Regions from separate parts of the Halobacillus sp. HZG1 genome, predicted to be linked through region 1. Evidence: predicted binding sites of a transcription regulator. Region 1 holds the regulator's gene; the other holds the start of a gene.

Region 1 (3,424 bases):
GACCTCTCAGGACTAACTTTCCCCCGTGGTAGTTCATGGCTGTTATTTCAGAGGTATTGAAGTGAATGTACAAAGGGGGATCCTTGATATGGATACAATGGGAAGACACGTAATTGCTGAACTATGGAATTGTAATGAAGAAAAATTGAACGATATGTCGTATATAGAACAAGTTTTTGTAGATGCAGCCCTTAAAGCTGGAGCAGAAGTGCGTGAGGTTGCTTTTCACAAATTCGCGCCTCATGGAGTTAGCGGAGTGGTTATCATTTCCGAATCACACTTGACGATTCATAGCTTTCCAGAGCATGGGTATGCAAGTATTGATGTTTATACTTGCGGAGATCGTATTGATCCTAATGTCGCTGCTCAGTACATCGTCGATGCACTGGAAGCAGGTAAAAATGAAACAGTAGAAGTACCAAGAGGAATGGGGCCTGTAGAAGTACAGCAGTCTCGCGCGCTATAATAGAAAAGGAAGCCACGCAGGATCAACATGCGTGGCTTCCTTTTCTATTTATAGAGCGATATAAATGAGGATGGTGGTTGGAAAATCCTTTTTTAAAAGGGCTCTCAGAAAGAGTGCATCTAGTACCATCATGAGCCCTCTTGAATTTATCAAAGAACCTTAGGTTTCAATAATCGTTTCTTATTTTCATAAGTCATGTTAAAATAAAGGGAGATTATGTCGAATGGAATTGAAGGGGTTAGGTAAGTGAAAGCATTTATTTCCAGGTATTTCAGCAACCATTCCGAAACGAGTGAAGAGCATAAGGATTCTGCGCTTGTCACACACTATTATAAAGCTAAGCATGATGATCTTTTCCGTGCTGTTGAAGGATTGTTTTCAGCGCCTTCAGAAATTGTAGCAAGTTCTAAAGAACGTGGCGAATTGACCGTCAAATATAAAGGGAATAGACGCGCGTTTATAGTGGCGACGGTCATCATGGTCCGCCCTTTTCGAACAGCCGTTGACTTTTCTGTCACTACGGACTCAGGAGGTCCCGTTGATTTTGGACACAGCCGGAATCTAATCGTTCAGCTTTATAAAAAATTGGACAGTCAGTTCACAGCGGTGGATCCTTCCTGAGTACTGCCGAAAAGATGATGATGTGGAGTTGATCATACGTGAAGTGCCCGAATTGCCACTATAAAAGTACAAAAGTCCTTGATTCCAGGCCCATCGAAGAAGGACAGGCGATCAGACGACGCAGAGAGTGTGAACAATGCCAATTCAGGTTCACAACTTTTGAACGGATTGAAGAAGTTCCTCTGATTGTCGTGAAAAAAGAAGGCACAAGAGAAGAGTTCAGTCGTGAAAAACTGATGCGTGGACTGATTCGAGCTTGTGAAAAGAGACCTGTGGCCGCAGAGGAACTGGAACGAGTGACTATGGATATCGAAAAGGAATTAAGGAACCGTGGCGTTTCTGAAGTCATGAGTGAGGATATCGGTGAAATGGTGATGGAGCGTCTGTCTGGCATTGATGAAGTTGCTTATGTTCGTTTTGCTTCCGTATATCGACAGTTCAAGGACATCAATGTTTTCATCGACGAATTAAAAGAATTAATTAAACATGAAGACAATGAATGAGCCTGTTCCGGCTCATTTTCTTTTTCTAGGACCCTACATTTTGAAGGCCTTTTGGTTTCAGTTTTGAAATGAATGGTCTTTTTCTGATTGAAATAGAATGAATAAGCTTTAATGATTGAAGGAGGTGGAGGCGGTGAGTTACTCTATTGGCAAACTTCTCCCAGTGGACGGTTTTAAAATCATACGAAATGGAGAGCTGCCTCGAAGTTTTCATCGTTCCTTGTCACATTTATACCAGCCGATTGTTGGGAGGTTGGCGGTTTCTCTTTATCATGTTCTTATATCGGAATCGGATATGATTGAAGGGGAACAGGTACAGTCTCACCATACATTGATGTCTTACCTTTCTGCTCCCTTGGATAAAATATATGAGGCGAGGGGGAAATTGGAGGCCATCGGATTACTACGGACGTTCCGTTCGATTGATGAAGATCAGCAAGCTGTATACCTTTACTCTGTGCACCCTCCTTTTTCTCCGGAAGAGTTCTTCCTTGATGATATGCTTTCCTTGCTTCTTCATCATGAGTTGGGAAAGGAAAAGTATGAGCGCTTAAAAAGCCGGTTATTGAATACTGGGCAAACACTTGAGGGATTTACTGAAGTAACTGCGACTTTTGATGAAGTATTCCATAATAAAATGATCGAAACGGTCCAAAGAGAAACGGAAACCATTTCAAAGCAGCAAAAGCATCAGCAGGAAACCAGAGGGCCGGTAGCATCGATGGACCGAGTGGACTTTCATTGGTTGAACCATGCATTGAAGAAGCGAATGTATCCATCGGAACAAATATTAACGGGGCGAAACAAGAAGTTGATTGTCCAATTGGCCACGTTATATGACCTTTCCAACACAGAGCTTGAAAAAGCCGTCACCTGGGCCATTGATGAAAATCATTATTTAGTAGAAGAAGAGTTGAAGGCAGCTTGTCATGATTTTATGAAAGAGCAAAAAAATGACAAACAAACAGATTCGGCTCTAGATCGCAGAGAGAAAATGAAAGTAGAAAACACAACAACTCAGGGGTCAAAAGAGGATCAATTCATACAGATGCTTGAAGAAATATCCCCAAGGGAATTACTTGAAGACGTCTCCAATGGTAATCGTGCGTCTGAACAAGACCTGAAAATGATTCGTGACGTGATGACAGAACAAGGAATTGAGCCAGGGGTCATGAATGTACTCGTTCATTATGTCTTGTTAAAAACCGATATGAAATTGTCAAAGGCTTACCTTGAGAAAATTGCCAGTCACTGGGCGAGAAAAAATGTAACGACTGTAAGACAAGCGATGAACCTTGCCAAAGCTGAACATCAGAAATACCAGCAATGGGGAAAGCAGAAGTCTCAGAAGCGTAAAAACCAAAAAGAAGAAGTGATCCCAGCCTGGTTCAAACAAGAAGAAGGAAAGCCGCATGAGAAGAAAGAAGCCGTACAAGTCAATACGGATGACATAGCAGCAAGGATTAAGAAATTGACGAGCAAAGGCAATTAAAAGGGGGGATAGACCAATGGAACCTATTCAACAATCATTAAAAAAGTGGATGCGTAACAATGAACAGTTTCAAAAGCGAATGAACCACATGAAGGCGGAAGTTATGGAATCCACGGAAGTGAAGAAATTGATGCAGGAGCATGAGGAATTAACAGAGGAAGCGATTGAGAAACAGTTGATTAAACTCTATGAATACCGCACTCAATCAAAAAACTGTGAGAAATGTCCGACACGTGAAGAGTGTATCAACATCCTTCCTGGTTATGTCCCACGAGTAGAAGTAGAAGGTTCTGATGTGAAGTTGATTTATGATAAATGTCGCCGTCAACGGAAACATGAACA
Region 2 (3,424 bases), on a different contig from region 1:
TACTGTACGATAGGTGCGCACATCGAATCCACGCGCCTCCCATTCACGAACATCTCCACTTTGATGCCATTCTTCATTGTAGATTTTCATTTCTTCAGCTGAATAATTTTCAACATCCGGGAAACGAAGCTCATAAGCAGCATCATTTTCCACAGCTTCCATAAATTCATTCGTGATACACACAGAAATGTTGGCGCCTGTCAAAAATTCAGAGTTATGAACGGTATAGTTCCCGCCGAGGTGAAGCTTTTCTTCTGCTTCTTGAATGCTTTGATCCGTAAATCCTCCTTGCCCTTGGATGTGTTTATAATTGACCACACTCTGGTACAAGTCCCTCTCTGTTTCTGTGAGCGGGGTGAATTTCAATTTATCTTTAGCCAATTGTTTGATCGTTTCATCTTCGGTATTCTCAATGAGGAAACGGAGAATTCGCGTATTTTGCATTTTAGAAATAATAAATTCAAGAATGTCAGGGTGCCAGTCAGATAACATAATCATTTGCGCCCCGCGTCTTGAACCACCTTGTTCGACAAGGTGTGTAAGCTTAGCGATATCATCGAGCCAGGAAACGGAACCTGAAGATTTGCCGTTTACTCCTCTAGCCAGCGTGTTCCGAGGACGTAGTGTTGAGCCATTCGTTCCCACTCCACCTCCACGGGACATAATTTCCATCACTTGCTTACGATGATCCGATATGCCTTCACGAGAGTCTTGAATGTATGGCATCACATAACAATTAAAATATGTGACATCGGTTTGAGAACCTGCGCCATACAAAACACGTCCGGCTGGAATGAAATTCAACTCCGATAACTCTTCATAGAAGTCATTGAAGCTTTGTTGTTTCTTTTCCGTATCTGTTTCTACTTCAGAAAGCCCCGAAGCATTACGAAGGGCAATCTGCTCATAGTAGACTTCCAAAGGTTTATCGATCGTGTCAAGGCTACGCTTGATCAAACCTGTTTTTCGTTCCTCTTCATGCTCAAGAACATTTAGGAATTCATCTTCCACCCTTACTATAGCCTGGTGAGTCTGCCAATCAATAGAATGAATAAACCCAAAACCACGGGCAGGGAACTTCGGATCGTCCTTAACTGTAAGAACTACGAAATCACCCTCTGCAAGAGTCAACTTTTCTGTATCTTTAAACGCATACCTGTCCAGCATCACAAGTCGTGAGACACCTTTGTGTGTGATTGCCATGGATTCAGTAATTTCATGAACCTGTGGAAACTGCCTTATATCTGCATTGAGGCGTTGCACATCAATTTTTGTGTGTACATCTATGGAGGTGGTCGTCTGCATTTTGCATCTCTCCCTTTAAACTAAAAACTAAGTAATTTTCATTTGATATATGTAACATACCACATCTGCAAAAAGATAATCAATATATTGTGTTGTGATAATTTTCAGTCACCATATATTGTGCTGTTGAACGAATATGTAGAAACTTGTCAATCGGAAAATCTTGAGATATTAAACGTATATCCCAGAGATTAAAAGAAAAACCTCTCCCTTGTTGGTTGTTTCAGCTTTTTCATCATTTGCATCCTATCACCTACTACAATCCTCGACAAAATAACAATTTCACACATGTTTCGGAAAAATTTTTTTGAAATACTCCTCATTCCCTCCTATAATAGATAGAGGAATAGAGAAATGAGGGGGATGGAAAGATGGATTTATGGATCTTAATCGCAGCGATCCTATTAATTATCGCTTTCGGTTTGTATAGATTCTTCAAAGCTAGAAAAATCATGACCACATTACCGGAAGACAAGTTCCGCGAAGGGTACAGAAAAGCCCAGTTGATTGATGTTCGTGAACCGAAGGAATTTGATGGCGGCCACATTCTTGGGGCAAGAAATATACCATTGTCTCAAATGAAAAACCGCCTTATTGAAATCCGCAAAGACAAACCTGTTTATCTATACTGCCAAAGCGGCGCCCGTTCCGCACGTGCCGCAATGATGCTCCACAAGCAAGGATATGAAGACCTCAATATGCTTGAAGGTGGATTCAAAAAGTGGAATGGTAAAGTCAAAACGAAAAAGTAACCACCCTCCCGGTTCTCAAAGAACCGGGATTTTCTTTTCTCCACTTAAACTATAGAGTTTAAGAGATAAAACCCGGAGTCCATATGTAGATGGACTCCGGGTTTTGTTATTGTTCTTTTTGATATCTTAAAACAGGCTTCCGTGCAGCTTGCGTTTCATCCATACGACTCACAATCGTCGTATGAGGTGCCTCTTGAACTTTTTCAGGATCATTCTCCGCTTCGTGTGCGATTTGAATCATCCGATCAATGAAATCATCCAGCGTTTCTTTTGATTCCGTTTCCGTCGGCTCGATCATGAGAGCCTCTTCCACATTGATCGGGAAGTAAATAGTCGGTGGATGATAGCCGAAGTCAAGAAGACGCTTCGCCATATCCAATGTGCGGACCCCAAGCTTTTTCTGACGTTTACCAGACAGGATAAATTCGTGCTTGCAATGACGATCGAATGGTAGATCGAATTCCTCTTGAAGGCGTCGCATCATGTAATTCGCATTGATGACGGCGTATTCGCTCACTTTTTTCAACCCTTCCGGCCCCATCGTACGGATGTACGTATAGGCACGGACGTTAATGCCAAAGTTCCCATAGTAAGGTTTCACTCTTCCAATTGATTGTGGGCGGTCATAATCAAACACATACAAGTCATTTTCCTTCTTCAAAATCGGTGCTGGCAAATATTCAGCGAATTCAGCGGTAACTCCGACTGGACCTGAACCTGGTCCTCCGCCTCCGTGAGGGCCTGTGAACGTTTTATGAAGATTTAAGTGAACCACGTCAAAGCCCATGTCCCCTGGTCGTGCATAACCAAGAATGGCATTGAGGTTTGCACCATCATAATAAAGCTTTCCGCCGGCTTCATGCACAATGGCCGCCATTTCTTCGATATCCTCTTCAAACAAACCAAGAGTGTTCGGGTTGGTAAGCATTAGAGCTGCCGTTTGTTCATCGACTACTCGTTTTAAGTCTTCCAGGTCAACAAGTCCTCTCTCATCCGACTTCACGGTTACCGCTTCAAAACCAGCGACTGTAGCTGAGGCAGGATTCGTACCATGAGCAGAGTCCGGTACAATGACTTTCGTCCGGTTTGACTCTCCCCTTGCTTCATGGTAAGCACGGATCATCATTAACCCCGTCCATTCCCCATGAGCACCGGCAGCCGGCTGTAAGGTAACGGTATCCATGCCTGTAATGGCAGCCAGAGATTCCTGCAAATCGTACATTAAATGTAATGCTCCCTGAACACTTTCTACAGGCTGATAAGGGTGGATATGACTGAATCCAGTCAGCCTAGCTACATCTTCATTCATTTTTGGATTATATTTCATCGTGCAGGAACCAAGGGGGTAAAAACCTGAGTCCACCCCG

The links. Region 1 encodes NrdR, which represses ribonucleotide reductase genes. Its sites were predicted from a motif close to AACACNATATATNGTGTT; they were not measured.
Region 2: VKA52_RS04940 (vitamin B12-dependent ribonucleotide reductase) is a predicted target of NrdR. The motif match lies at 1,413-1,430, and genes of this name have one in related genera.

The regions. Positions count from the first base shown of each region.
Region 1 is NZ_JAYLVQ010000026.1:33,351-36,774, reverse strand. Features, by position in the region: gene speD (adenosylmethionine decarboxylase) at 89-466, shown strand; gene VKA52_RS03835 (cytosolic protein) at 713-1,087, shown strand; gene nrdR (transcriptional regulator NrdR) at 1,126-1,590, shown strand; gene VKA52_RS03825 (replication initiation and membrane attachment family protein) at 1,724-3,082, shown strand; gene dnaI (primosomal protein DnaI) at 3,099-3,424, shown strand, end outside.
Region 2 is NZ_JAYLVQ010000037.1:6,774-10,197, forward strand. Features, by position in the region: gene VKA52_RS04940 (vitamin B12-dependent ribonucleotide reductase) at 1-1,305, opposite strand, end outside; gene VKA52_RS04945 (rhodanese-like domain-containing protein) at 1,677-2,057, shown strand; gene gcvPB (aminomethyl-transferring glycine dehydrogenase subunit GcvPB) at 2,164-3,424, opposite strand, start outside.